Regions from separate parts of the Ectothiorhodospira lacustris genome, predicted to be linked through region 2. Evidence: predicted binding sites of a transcription regulator. Region 2 holds the regulator's gene; each other region holds the start of a gene.

What was found. The regulator sigma-54, encoded in region 2, starts transcription at its own class of promoters, with help from an activator protein. The targets are predictions, from matches to a motif close to TGGCANGNTNCNTGCTT.
Region 1: a site for sigma-54 is predicted at 3,511-3,527, ahead of flgB (flagellar basal body rod protein FlgB). Genes of this name have one in related genera too.
Region 3: a site for sigma-54 is predicted at 2,544-2,560, ahead of LQ952_RS02755 (DUF4168 domain-containing protein). Genes of this name have one in related genera too.

The regions. Positions count from the first base shown of each region.
Region 1 covers NZ_JAJNQM010000009.1:53,256-58,031, forward strand. The annotation lists gene LQ952_RS03300 (flagellar basal body rod protein FlgF) at 1-673, opposite strand, end outside; gene flgE (flagellar hook protein FlgE) at 689-1,906, opposite strand; gene LQ952_RS03310 (flagellar hook assembly protein FlgD) at 1,951-2,628, opposite strand; gene flgC (flagellar basal body rod protein FlgC) at 2,641-3,060, opposite strand; gene flgB (flagellar basal body rod protein FlgB) at 3,077-3,475, opposite strand; gene LQ952_RS03325 (CheR family methyltransferase) at 3,661-4,491, opposite strand; gene LQ952_RS03330 (chemotaxis protein) at 4,664-4,776, opposite strand, start outside.
Region 2 covers NZ_JAJNQM010000030.1:12,561-17,336, reverse strand. The annotation lists gene hprK (HPr(Ser) kinase/phosphatase) at 1-807, opposite strand, end outside; gene LQ952_RS07615 (PTS sugar transporter subunit IIA) at 804-1,277, opposite strand; gene hpf (ribosome hibernation-promoting factor, HPF/YfiA family) at 1,285-1,608, opposite strand; gene LQ952_RS07605 (RNA polymerase factor sigma-54) at 1,653-3,176, opposite strand; gene lptB (LPS export ABC transporter ATP-binding protein) at 3,343-4,068, opposite strand; gene lptA (lipopolysaccharide transport periplasmic protein LptA) at 4,065-4,559, opposite strand; gene lptC (LPS export ABC transporter periplasmic protein LptC) at 4,741-4,776, opposite strand, start outside.
Region 3 covers NZ_JAJNQM010000008.1:1,019-5,794, forward strand. The annotation lists gene LQ952_RS02745 (sensor histidine kinase) at 1-941, shown strand, start outside; gene LQ952_RS02750 (sigma-54-dependent transcriptional regulator) at 931-2,361, shown strand; gene LQ952_RS02755 (DUF4168 domain-containing protein) at 2,602-3,006, shown strand; gene LQ952_RS02760 (putative bifunctional diguanylate cyclase/phosphodiesterase) at 3,083-4,776, opposite strand, start outside.

The sequences.
Region 1 (4,776 bases), on a different contig from region 2:
GGGTCTCGTAGTTCCGTGCCAGTTCGATCATGTTGACCATGGCGTGCACGGTGTTGACGTTGCTGCCTTCCAGCACCCCGGAGGTCAGGGAAACGGCGGCATCAGCCTCTTCCACCTGGCCATCGCCGCGGCGGAACAGGCCATCCTCGCCCCGTGCCAGATCCTGCAGAGCCGGATTCACCAGTTTCACCCGTCCCACCTCGGCCAGGACATTGGCCTCCTGGCCAATGGGGCGGATGCTCATGGTGCCGTCACCACCCACGAGAATGGTCTCGAAGGGCGGGATGGCGATAGGGCCGTCTTCGCCCAGTACCGGCAGGTCATCACCGGTGGTGAGCAGGCCCACGTTGTTCACCTTGAAATTGCCCGCCCGGGTGTAGGCCTCGGTACCGTCCATGGCCTGGACCGCAATCCAGCCGTCCCCCTGCACCGCCACGTCCAGATCCCGGCCGGTGGCAATCTGCGGACCATGGGTGAAATCCGCTTCCACGGCCTGAAGCTGGGCATAGTCCCGGCTGTCGAACACCGGCCCCCGCAAGGGGTGGTTGGTGAACACCTCCAGGCTCTTGCGAAACCCGGTGGTGTTGGCATTGGCCAGGTTATGGGTGTTGACCTGCTGGGAGTGCGCGGCCTCCCTGGCGCCGGTCATGGCGATGTAAAGCATGCGGTCCATCAGTCGCTACCTCCGTTAACGGATATTGATGATGGTCTGCGTCAGGGTGTCGGCGGTGCTGATCACCTGGGCATTGGCCTGGAAGTTACGCTGGGCGGTGATGAGCTTCACCAGCTGGTCGGCGATGTTGACGTTGGACTCTTCGAAAGCCCCGCCCTGAATCAGGCCGAAGTTGGACTCTCCCCCTGCACCAAGCACAGGCTCACCGGAAGCGGGGGTCACGGCCCAGTTGGTGCCGCCAACAGACTGCAAGCCTTGAGGGTTAGTAAAATTCGCCAGCGCCACCCGTCCCAATGACCGATCGGTACCGTTGGAATACCTAGCAAACACTGTGCCGTCCGTATCCACATCCACACTGACCAACTGACCGATGGCATAACCATCCTGTCTCAACGCGGCGACGCTGAATTTGTTGCCGTACTGGGTGGTCTGGCCGAAGTCCACATCGATACCCAGGTTCTCTGCGCCGTTGGGCAGATCTACCGCCTCAATCCGTAGGGGCGTAACTGTCTCCAGGGTGCCGTCGGAATTGAACTCGAGACCGCCCGTGCCTACAGAGGTAAGGTCCCCACCAACATCCATATATGCATCAACATTCCATGACTTATCTTCTGGTGGAGGCTGGCGCTGAAAGAATAGGGAAACTGTTCTGGCACTGCCGAGTGAATCATAGACGGTCAAGGAGGTGGAATAATTGAATGTATCGGGGTCTGCGGGGTCGATGCCTATTGTGTCTCCATCAATCGGCTCTGCCTCGGCACTCAGATTCATCAGCACATCGATCTTCGAGGTCACCTTTGGTTCGGCATCCCCCGTCGTGAGTTGGATCGGCGCCAGCAGGTTTCCCCCCTCAGGCGGATACCCCATCAGGCGCTGCCCAGCAGCATTGACCACAAAACCTTCCTGGTTTGCCTGAAACTGGCCGGCGCGGGTGTATTCAGTGACACCGTCTCGCTCCAGGACAAAGAAACCCTGACCATTAATCGCCATATCCATACTATTACCCGTGAAGTTCAAACTGCCCTGAGTAAATTGCTGACTCACGGAGGCCAATCTGACACCACTACCTGTCGCAGTCTTATAAGCTGAGTTATAGGACTGCGCAAAGATGTCCATAAACTCGGCTCTTGACTCTTTAAATCCTGAAGTAGATGCATTGGCAATATTATGACCGGTCACATTAAGGTCCGCTGATGCGGCATTAAGACCAGTAACTCCAACATTGAATGGCATGATATGAACCCCTCAAAATAAACAAAAAATGCCCAGGATGGCATTCAGCCAATCTGTCTTACATTGACCAAGTCGATCTCACCGAAGCCTTCAACGATCAGCGTGATTCCCCCGCCGGCCTGCCCGGTACGGACGCTGTCCACCCGAGCATTGAGCAGGGTCTGGGGCTGGCTGGTCTGGCCATCCAGCTGAGCCTCGGCGCGAAACTCATACACCCCCGGTGGTGCCCGCTCGCCCTCCGTGGTAGTGCCGTCCCAGACGAAGGACTTCACGCCGCTCCCCTGCCCGCCCATGGGAATGCGACTTACCAGCACACCCGCCTCGTTGTAGACATTTACCGTCAAGTCATTGGCGGAGGATTTCAGGTCCACTCCACCGCGGATGCCTCCCTCGTCACCCAGCACCGCCAGATCCACGGGGATCAGGACCTCGCGATCCACCAGAGCGGCGGCCTGTAGGGTCTGGTTGGCCTGCATGGTCTGGGCAATGCCTTCAAAGGATTTCTGCAGCTCGCCGATCCCGTTGACCGTGCCGAACTGGGCGATCTGACCCAGGAAATCGCCGCTTTCCATGGGCTCGAAGGGATCCTGATTCTGCAACTGGGTGATCATCAGCTTGAAGAAATCCGCCTGTCCCAGCTCATCCCGGCTGGATTCCTTGCCCTGCCCGGCGGCCGAGGTCAGCCCCAAACTGGCCAGGGTATTGGCGTCAATGACACTCATGTCTCATCCCTCCTATGACTGACCCAGCTGTAGGGTCCGCAGCAACAGTTGCTTGGTGGTGTTCATCACCTCCACGTTGTTCTCGTAACTGCGGGAGGCGGAGATCATGTTGGCCATCTCGTCCACTAGGTTCACGTTGGGCATGTAGACATACCCTTGCTCATTGGCCAGCGGGTGATGGGGCTCATATTTCACGAAGGGCTCGGCCTGGCTCTCGACGATGCCGGCCACCCGCACCGGAGTGGTGGACGCACTCCTGCCGAACTGGTCCATCACCGTCTGGAATACCGGCTGTTTGGAACGGTAGGCCTGCTCGGGGGTAGTGCTGGCTACCTGGGCATTGGCCATGTTGCTGGCGATGGTGTTCAGACGCACCGACTGGGCGCTTAGCGCCGAACCGGAGACGTCAAAGATCTTGAACATGTTGCTCATGGGTTAACCTCCCGGCCTATTCGCCTTTCAGGGCCGTACGCAAGCCGCTGAATTTCTTGCTGAGAAAATCCAGGCTGGCCTGGTACTGCACGGTGTTTTCGGCAAAGGCCGCCTGCTCCAGCTGGGGGTCCACCGTATTGCCGTCCAGGGATGGCTGGGTGGGCACCCGGTAGAGCGGCTCGCCCATGCCCTGCCCCGAGGCATCAGTGGCAATATGGGCGGCGTGGGTGAGGCGCAGACCCAGTGCATCAGGTTGATGTGCACGGCTGAGCACCTGACGAAAATCCAGGTCCCGCGCCTTGTAGTTGGGGGTATCGGAATTGGCGATATTGGAGGCGAGCAACTCCAGGCGCTTTGAGCGCACCTGCAGCGCATCGCCGTGGATACCAATGGCCCTGTCTATGGAAAGTGGCATGGACTCGACCTCAAGAAATGTTCCTGAAGGTCGAAATGCAATCCGCGTGCCATAAAAAAAAAGGCAGGTTTCTTAAAGGCTTGGGTAAAAGGCGTCCTGAATCGGACTGACTGCCACGGCAAGATACCGCCGATTGGAGGGTCCCGCCCCCTGAGGGCGGGTCGGGTTATTGACACCCTGCCCGCTCAGCGCAGGCGGTAAACCACCCCGGGATTGCAACGCACCATCTCAAAGGCATCCGAGTAATTGGCCATCGACTCGGATGCCCCCAGGAAGAGATACCCACCCGGATTGAGAATTTGGGAAATACGCTTCAGGATCAGCTTCTTGGAGTCGATCGAAAAATAGATCAGCACGTTGCGGCAGAAAACCACGTCGAAACGCCCCAACAGGGTATAGCTGTCCATGAGATTGAACTCACGAAAACTTGCTCGAGCCTTGATATCCGGGCGAAGAACCCAGCGATCACCATTCTGAACGAAAAACCGGTTGCGGCGATCAAGGGAGAGGCCACGTGCGACCGCCAAGGAATCGTAGCTGGCCTCACGGGACTCCTTCAACACGGCGCCCGAGATATCCGTTCCCAGGATCTGGACATCCCGCAAGCTGCCGGGCCGGGACTGCTGGTATTCACTGAACCCCATGCTGATGGAATAAGGCTCCTGCCCGGAAGAACAGGCGGCACACCAGATACGCGGGGCATAACCCGAACCCTTCTGCTTGGCCAACTCCGGGTAGATTTGATTCTTGAGGATCTCGAAGGGAAAGACATCCCGAAACCAGTAGGTTTCGTTGGTGGTCATGGCCTCGATGACCCGTTCCCGCAGACCGGGATTGCGCCCCAGTTTCAGCTGCCTGAGCAGATCGCTGACGGAAGAGACCGAGAATTCACCCATGAGCCGCGACAGGCGGCTGTTCACCAGATAGTGCTTGTTTTCCCCAAGGACCAGTCCACAGGACTTCTCCAGAAACAGCCTGAAATCCTCGTAATCCTGAGATTCGATAGGGCCTGACAAGGTGGATTCCTGTGATCGATCAATCTTTCGTTGTAGAACGCAAGCCGTCGTACTGCTCAATAGGCAGCGCCACCAGTATACCTTCGAGACACCTCAAAAGGGGCATGCCGCGCTGCCGCCCAAGGGGCACACAATAACCGCCGGGCGGCATGAAGATGCCGGCCATGGGTCCTTATTTCGCGTCATCACCCATCTGCAGGTGTCCCAGTACGGCCTCTGCCAGCTCATCGGGGCTGAACTTGGGCAAAAAACGGTCAGCCCCCGCCCTGCGGACCAGGGTCTCAT
Region 2 (4,776 bases):
GATGACCGGTACCTTCAGGCCCAGTACCTCCCGGTTGCACCGCCCCCCATGGAGGCGGTCGATATCTGCGAATGTGACATCGACCTGGTCTTTCAGATCGATGATCAGACGCAGGTATTTGCTGGTCTTGATGGCGCTGTCACCGTACATGGCACGAATGTTCAGGACGCCCAGTCCCCGGACCTCCAGAAAGTTTTCCAGCACCGGCGGGCAGGTACCTCGCAGGATGTCCGGGGCGATACGGGCAAATTCGGGGGCATCATCAGCAATCAGACGGTGTCCGCGGCTGATGAGTTCCAGCGCCAGTTCGCTTTTGCCGATGGCGCTTTCTCCCGTCAGCAGAACCCCGATGCCCAGTACTTCCATGAAGACACCGTGCAGGGTGACGGTCTCCGCCAATTTGTCGCTGAAGAAATAGCGCAGGATATTGATGATTTCGTGGCCGTGCAGGGTGGTGGCCAGCAGGGGCACCGACTGCTTGTCCGCCAGTGCGCACAGTTCCGGCTGAGCCGCCAGACCGTCGGTGACGATCAGGATGGCAGCGGTCCCGTTGACCAGCTGTTCCAGGATATCCCGCTGGGAGTTCTTGCGCAGGTTCCACAGGTAACGCATTTCATCCGGACCCAGTACCTGGATCTGGTTGGGATGGATGATGTTCAGGTGCCCGACCAGTGAAGTGCTGCCGTGGGGCGTGGCCTGGTGAGCGATACGTCGCTCGCTGCCTTGGTGACCGGCCACCCAGCGCAGGGCGAGGCGCTCTTCCATGGCCTCGACGACATGGCGGACGGTGAGGGTTTCGATGGTCACGGCTGTGCGGGGCTTTCGGTATCCCAGTGGTGTACCAATGCCAGCAGATCTTCCGGTCCCTGGGCGCTGCGCAGCCTTGCCAGAGTCTCCGGATCAGAGAACATGCGGGCCAGCAACGCGAGGATCTGCAGGTGTTCGTCGGTACATTCGGTCGGGACCACCAGGGCGAACAGGATGTCCACGGGTTCGCTGTCCGGGGCATCATAGTCTACCCCCTTTCCCAGTTTGAGCAGGGCGGCACAGGCTTCGTCAGCGCCGGCCAGACGGCCGTGGGGAATGGCGACGCCATGCCCCAGGCCGGTGCTGCCCAGGCGTTCCCGGGCCAGCAGACTGTCGAAGATCTCTCCCTGGGTCAGCCTGGGCAGGTGGCTCGAAAGCATTTCACCCAGCATCTCCAGAGCGCGTTTCTTGCTGCTGACGTCCGGCAGACAGCAGACGCGCTCCGGGGCGAGAAGATCACCGATGTTCATGGATGTCTCACCCGACGTGGTTGCGGTGGGAGCCTTCGGCGCGGTGGTGGTCCTTGAGCTTTTCCTTGTGCTTGACCACCTGGCGGTCCAGCTTGTCGACCAGGGCATCGATGGCGGCATACATGTCGGCTTGGGTGGCATCGGCAAAGATGGTGTTGCCGCTGACCAGCATGTTGGCTTCCGCCTTCTGCTGCAGTTTCTCCACGGTCAGGACCACATGCACGTCAATGACGTTGTCGAAGTGGCGCTCCAGGCGCTGGAACTTGTCATTGACATAGTCGCGCAGGGCGTCGGTCAGGTCCACGTGATGACCGGTGAGGTTGATCTGCATGAGGTAACTCCTTGGTTAGGATGTGAATGTGAGGCCTTGGGAACTCAGACGAGGCGCTTGCGTTCGTTGGATGGCGGGATTGCCATGGCCTCGCGATACTTGGCAACGGTGCGCCTCGCTACCTGGATGCCCCGATCCACCAGGATCTGGGCAATCTTGCTGTCACTCAGGGGCTTGCCCTGGGGCTCTTCGGCAATCAATTTGCGGATCATGGCACGGATGGCCGTGGCGGAGCACTCCCCCCCATCGGCCGTCCCCACATGACTGGAGAAGAAATACTTGAATTCGTAAATCCCTTTCGGGGTGTGCATGTACTTCTGGGTGGTGACACGGGAGATGGTGGATTCATGCATCTCCAACTGCTCGGCGATGTCCCGCAGCACCAGGGGTTTCATGGCCTCGTCGCCGTGTTCCAGAAAGGCGCGCTGATGCTCCACAATGGCGGTGCCTACCCGCAGCAAGGTTTCGTTGCGGCTTTGCAGGCTCTTGATGAACCAGCGGGCCTCTTGCAGGCTGTTGCGCAGGTAGACGTTATCCTGACTGGAATCGGCCCGCCGTACAAAGCTGGCATAAAGCGGGTTCACTCGCAACCGGGGGGCGACTTCCGGGTTCAGTTCCACCTGCCAGTATCCCTCGCGCTTGCGCACGAAGACGTCGGGAATGATGTATTCCGGTGAGCTGGAGCTGATCAGGGTGCCCGGGCGGGGATTCAGGCTCTGTATCAGGGCCATCACCGCCTGCAGTTCTCCGTCGGCCAGTCCCAGTCGGCGCTGTACGCCTTTGAAATCACGGGTACCCAGGGCTTCGAGATGATCGCGCACCAGGGTCCTGGCCTCGGCCAGCCAGGCGGTATCCGGCGAGAACTGCTCCAGCTGCAGCAGCAGGCATTCTGAGAGATCGCGCGCGCCCACGCCCACGGGGTCCAAGTGCTGGACCATGCGCAGTACGGCTTCCACCTCATCCAGCTCCAGTTCCAGTTCCTGGTCCTGAGCCAGTCCGGCATGGATCTGTTCGATGGGTTCTCCCAGGTAACCGTCATCGTTGATGGCGTCGATGAGGGTCATGGCAATGACCTGATCCCGCTCGCTCAGGGGGGACAGGTTGATCTGCCAGAGCAGGTGATCACGCAGGTCCTCACCGGGGGCACTCTGGTTCTCGAACAGGTCGCGACCGTCGCCGTCCCCCCCCTGGCCGCCGCCGGTTGCCGGCATGTCGTAGAGGTCTTCCCAGTTGCTGTCCACCGGCAGCTCTTCGGGAATGTTCTCCGAGGCATCGCCTGTGCCGCCCGGTTCCGCGGGCTCTTCGAATTCCCGGCCCCCCGCATCCTTGTCGGTGCTGTCCGGCCTGCTGTCCATCTCTTCCCGCTGGGCCGCCGCCTCGTCCACACCGGTATCCAGGTCGGCGTCGGCGCCTTCCAGGGCTTCCAGCATCGGGTTGGTCTCCAGCGTCTCCTGGATCTGGGCCTGTAGCTCCAATGTGGACAGCTGCAGCAGCCGGATGGCCTGCTGCAGCTGTGGTGTCATGGTAAGGCTCTGGCCGAGACGGAGCTGGACAGAAGGTTTCAGCATAGGATGTGGCGTACCACCGGAGTCGTCAGGCAGGCGTTGAGTGGTCCCGGCAGTGTCGACGGCTCTTTTCCGTCATGCGCGGGGTCTGTCATCCGGATTATACGGCTTGGCACGAAAAATGTGACCCAGTGTGGGGAAACCATGAGATGGCTCAAAAACTGTACTTTCATAGTCGGAAATGGTCGCCCAGATAGACCCGTCTGACCTGGGGGTCGGCCAGCACCACTTCCGGCGGCCCTTCGCTGATCAGATGCCCGTCGCTCAGGATATAGGCGCGGTTGCAGATGCCCAGGGTCTCGCGAACGTTGTGATCGGTGATCAGCACCCCGATCTTGCGCGATACCAGATGGGTGATGATGCGCTGGATCTCGATCACGGAAATGGGGTCCACTCCGGCAAAGGGCTCATCCAGCAGGATGAAGGCCGGCTCCGTGGCCAGGGCGCGGGCAATCTCCACCCGGCGCCGCTCGCCACCCGAGAGACTGATGCCCAGGCTCTCGCGGATGTGCATGATCTGAAACTCTTCCAGCAGGGATTCCATGTGTTCATGGCGCTGGGCGCGGTTGAGGTCGCGGCGTGTTTCCAGTACGGCAAGGAGATTGTCTTCCACCGACAGCTTGCGAAACACCGAGGCCTCCTGGGGCAGATAGCCGATCCCCAGTTGCGCCCGGGCATGCATGGGTAGGGGGGTGATGTCCTTGTCGTCCAACTCGATGCGGCCGCCGTCGCAGGGGATGAGGCCGACGATCATGTAAAAGCAGGTGGTCTTGCCGGCCCCGTTGGGACCCAGCAGGCCGACGACTTCGCCGCTGTTCACCTGCAGAGAAACGCCGTCCACCGGTTTGCGGGCACGGTACTGTTTGACCAGGTCGCGGGTCTGCAGGCGGCTCATCGTGCGCCCTCGGCCGGGGCGGGAGCCTGATCCCTGGGAGTGAAAATCGCTTCGACGCGCCCGGTATCCCCGGTACGGGCTTCCAGGGTGGCCGTGCGCAGGTCATAGATGATGCGGCTGCCCCGGAACTCGTCCGCGCCCTGCCGGACGCGGGCACTGCCGCTCAGTTCCATGCGTTGCTCGGTGGGAAAGAACTCCATACGTGCGGCCTCGGCACGGACTTCCCGCCCCTGCGGGTCCTGGGTGCGTAGAGTTGCCGGTCGGCCTTCCGAGGTCATGCGCTCCAGGACCCGGCCCGGCGTATGGACCGTGACTGTATCACCGGTGATTTCCGTGGCGCCCTGGGTAATGCGTACACCGCCGCGGTAGGTGCTGATGCCTCGGTTGTCGTCCAGGGTGGCCGAGTCCGCCTCGATCCGGATGGGCAATGTCCGGTCCACCTGTGCCTGGAGCGGTCCGGCCAGCAGCAGGATGGCCAGTGCCGGGATCATGAGCCGCCCAGGGAGGCATTGAAAAACTCCCTCGCCGTCGCTCCCGCGAGGGCGGGAGCCCATGCTTTTCACTCCGTGACTGGATGCCCGCTTGCGCGGGAATGACGACCTGAGGAAGGCCGGCCGCATTCTGCTGGACCTTGATTCCCGCGGGTGCGGAAATGGCTGACTTGGAGCAACCCTAGTGGGGAACATAGACACCCCGTGCGTCACGTTT
Region 3 (4,776 bases), on a different contig from region 2:
TGGGGGCCCTGAGCCTGCTACTGCCGGCCATCGTGTTCTGGGGGCATCAGCGGGCCGTGGGTAGGCATGTGGAGCGTCTGGTGACGGTCATGGCTCGGGTCGGTCAGGGGGATCGGTCCGCCCGGGTGCGGCCGGCAGGCCCTCATGAGCTACAGATGCTGGCGGGAGCCATGAACCGGATGCTGGAAGGCATCCAGCGGTCGGCGGCGGAGCTGGAGATTCAGCGCCGGCGGCAGGCGGCCCTGGAGGAGCGTCTGCGACAGTCCGAAAAGCTGGCCGCCATCGGTAGACTGGCCGCTGGGGTGGCCCATGAGCTGGGGACCCCGCTGGGCGTGATCAACGGCCAGGCCCAGAGAGCCTTGCGGCAGGCACCTGCGGACAGCCGTGTCGGTCAGGCGCTGATGAAGATTCGCAGCGAAGTACACCGCATGGACCGTATCGTGCGTCAATTGCTGGATTTCGGACGCCGCAATCCCAGTCGTACCCACCCGGAACCGGTGGGACGTCTGGTGACGGCCGCCCTGGCCCAGGTGGCCGAAGAAGCCCGGGAGTCCGGTGTGAGCATCCAGGTCCTCAGTCGCGAACCCGGCCCTACCCTGCCCATGGACCGTAACCGGCTGGAACAGGCGCTGACCAATCTGCTGCGAAACGCCCTGCATGCCGCCGCGGGGGGGCGCGTTCAGTTGTCCTGGTCCACTGCCGACGGCTGGCTGGAATTACGGGTGGACGATGACGGACCGGGCATCGATCCGGCTCACCGCAGTCGGCTGTTTGAACCCTTTTTCACCACCAAGTCGGTGGGCAGCGGTACCGGCCTTGGGCTGTCCGTGGCCCATGGCGCGGTAACGGAGCACCAGGGCGAGATCCAGGCGGTGGAAAGCCCCTTGGGCGGAGCTCGGCTGGTGATCCGTCTGCCTCTGGAGCGTAGTGATGGCTCATGATGTCCCTGATTCCCTGCAAGGGGTCGTACTCGTGGTGGAAGACGATCCGGCCCACCGGGAACTGGTGATGGATGAGTTGCAGGATGCCGGACTGGAGGTGCGGGGCGCCCAGGATGTGGCCTCGGCACGAAAGGCCTTGTCCACCGGTCCCGTTGATCTGGTGCTCAGTGATCTGCGGTTGCCCGAAGCGGACGGACTCGCCCTGCTGGCCCATTGTCAGCGCCTGCCCCTGCCCCCGGGCTTCATCATGCTGACCGCCTTCGGTACGATCCCCCAGGCAGTGGAAGCCCTCAAACAGGGTGCCGATGACTTTCTCACCAAGCCCGTGGACCTGGACCACTTGGTCATCCGGGTTCGTCGGGCCCTGCGCAACCGACAGTTGCAGACGGAAGTACAGCGTTACAGGGCGCTGTTGCAGGCGGATGATTTTCATGGCCTGATCGGCAGCAGCCCGCCCATGCAGGCCCTCTACGAACAGGTGCGACGGATGGCCCGGGCCTCCGGGCCGGTGCTGGTCACGGGCGAATCGGGGACCGGCAAGGAGCTGGTGGCCCGGGCCATCCATGAGGAAAGTGATCGGTCCGGCGGACCTTTTGTGGCCATCAACTGTGCAGGCATTCCCGGCGAACTGATGGAGAGCGAGCTGTTCGGTCACGCGGCCGGGGCCTTTAGCGGTGCCAGGGAGGCCCGACGAGGACTGTTTGCCGAAGCCCATGGAGGGACCCTGTTGCTGGACGAGATCGGCGAGATGCCCATGGCCATGCAGGCCAAGCTGTTGCGCCTGCTGCAGGATGGTCGGGTCCGCCCCGTAGGCGGTAACCGGGAGATCGTCACCGATGTCCGGGTGGTGGCCGCCACCCACCAGGATCTGGAATCCATGATCCAGGCCCGGCAGTTTCGTGAGGATCTGTTCTACCGTCTGGAGACTTTTCGTCTACAGGTCCCTCCCCTGCGGGATCGGGGTGAGGATATCGACCGCCTGGCGGCCCGTCTGCTGGCTCGCTTCAGCACTGCCATGGCCCGCGATATCCGGGGCATCTCACCCGAGGCCATGCGATGCCTGCGGCGCCATGGTTTTCCCGGCAATGTGCGCGAGTTGGCCAATCTGATGGAGCGGGCGGTGACCTTTTGCCGGAATGACACCATTGAGGTGAGTGATCTGCCGGAGCGTCTGGATCCGGCGCGGGCCGATACCTCCCATGCAGCGGCCTTGCCGGCGGTGTGGTCCGATGATGAACCCATGCCGACCCTGGCCGAGGTGGAATCCCGCTATATCCGTTGGGTCCTGCGGCGTCTGGATGGCAACAAGCGTCAGGCCTCCAGGGTGCTCGGCATCGGTCGACGGACCCTGTATCGGCGTCTGGGCGAATCCGAAGAGGCAACGATAGACAATGATATGTCCACCGACTCGGATATTTGATCCGTCGCCTCAATAGGAGCCTGCCTGGCCGGCGAACCGCGCTGTGTCTTTGGGGCACGTAGCAGGCTGGCTCATGTGTCATAATGAACCACCCCTAAAAGCCATTAAGCTCAGCATGTCCGCTCGCGAATGATTTAATAAAATCATTGAGTTATATTTTTTATGGTAGGCCGCTCCAGGTCTGGCACGATGTCTGCAAAAGTAGTCTCGACATTCATCGAACCGTAAAGGAGATGCCCCATGAAGCGCACATTCCTTCAGAGTCTGCCCGTCACCCTGACCGCCGCCCTGCTGCTCGGTGCCGGCTCCCATGCCATCGCCCAGCAACAGGAGGGCAACTTCGGCGCCCAGCCGCCGGCGGGCATGGAACAGCAGGGCGCTACGGTGGATCCCCATACCCTGGATCGTTTCGTGGATGCCTTTGTGGCGGTTCAGCACATCCGGGATGACTTCGCCCGGAAGCTTGAGGAGGTGAACGACGAGGCGCAGGCGCAGGCCCTGCAGCAGGAGGCCCAGGAAGAGATGATCAGTGCCGTGCAGGATGAAGGCATGAGCGTTGAGGAATACAACCAGGTGGCCATGAACTTGCAGAGCGATCCGGGCATGCTGCAGCAGGTTCAGGAGATGGCGGCGGAGCGGATGTAACCGTTCTCTTCTGCAGTCCGGCGGCGCCCCTAGGGCGCCGCACGTCGCTTCCGGCAAATAGCGGATCGGCGGTGTCTTAGCCTGGCTTCTGTTGCATTTTCTTCCACAGGCCTGACTGCTTCCATTCCTCCATCCAAGGCATGACCCGGGCGGCTTCCATGGGCCGTGCAATCCCGAAGCCCTGGACCACCGGGCATCCCATCTTCATGAGTACACGGGCATGGCGTTCCGTTTCGACGCCCTCGGCAATGGCTTCCAGTTGAAAGGAAATGGCCAGACTGACCACACTTTCCACGATGCTGAAATCTTCTGGGTCATCGAGCATGTCACCCACGAAACCCTTGTCGATCTTGAGGGTGTCCAGGGCCAGACGCCGCAGATGGACCAGCGAGGAATAGCCGGTACCGAAATCGTCCAGGGCAAACCGGACGCCCAGCGCACGGCAGTCCTGCATCGCCAGGGCCGCCATCTCCCAGTCCTCCACGGCCGCACTTTCCAGAATCTCGATCTCCAGATCGCCCGGTGCCAGCTGCGGATAGGCCAGTAGCATGTTGGCCAGTTTATGGGCAAATCCCGCCTGGAGCAGGTGCGTGGCGGATACGTTGACGCTGACGGAAATGTTCGTGCCGCTCATCTTCCACTCATTCATCTGGCGTAATGCCTCGGTCAATACCCAGTCACCCAGTTGAAACTCCAGATCCGTATCGATGATCTGGGGCAGAAAGGCGGCCGGAGACAAGATTCCCCGTTCGGGATGACGCCATCGGATCAGTGCCTCCACGCCCCTGACACAACCACTTCTGAGGTTCACTTTGGGCTGGTAGAAGAGCACAAATTCACCTTGTTTCACGCCCTGATGGATACGCTGCCTTTGCTCACGCAGTTTGTCCATCATCCGGGCGTGGGACGTATCGAAGATGTGGAAGGCGCCTCGGCCTTTCTGCTTGGCCAGAAACATGGCGTGATGGGAGTGACGCAGCAGGGTATCTGCATCAACGTCCGGAAGTGAGAGTGCGATACCCATGCTGGCGGTGAGATTGATGTCACCATGCTCACTGTCCATGGGCTGGACAAAGCCGGAATGGAGTTTGCGGATGATGGCATGAATTTGCTCGGGATCCGTAAGCGAGTGGATGATGATCACGAACTCGTCTCCGCCCAGGCGAGAAACCGTATCAGCCTCGCGCAGTGCGTCCTGCAGACGCCTTGCAATACGGCCCAGGATTTGATCGCCGGCCTGATGACCCAGTCGTTCATTGATGGCGACAAAATCATCGATGTCCAGGGTGATCAGGGCCAGATGGAGGCCTTGGCGTTGATGATAAGCCAGGGCCTGGTGGAGGCGATCCATCAGCAGATGGCGGTTGGGTAGTCCTGTCAGCGGGTCATAATGGGCCAGAAAGGCGATGCGTTCATCGGCTTGCTTTTTGTCGGTCAGATCGCTGAATACCGCCACATAGTCATTTTCGCCATCCTCCCCCGGCACCCGACTGATGGCGGTCCATTGAGGGTACTCTTCACCGTTCTTGCGACGATTCCTGATTTCTCCCTGCCAGGTGCCCGTTTGGATGATGTCCCACCACATGGCGCGGTAGAAATCTGCGTCATGCCAGCCGGATTTGAGCATGCGGAGATTGTTGCCGACGGCTTCCTTGGCCGTGTAGCCGGTAATCTGCGTGAATGCCCGGTTCACCGACAGAATCCTGGCCTGGGCATCGGTAATGATGATGCCTTCCTGGGCATTGTCCATGGCCCTGGCGATGCGGGCCA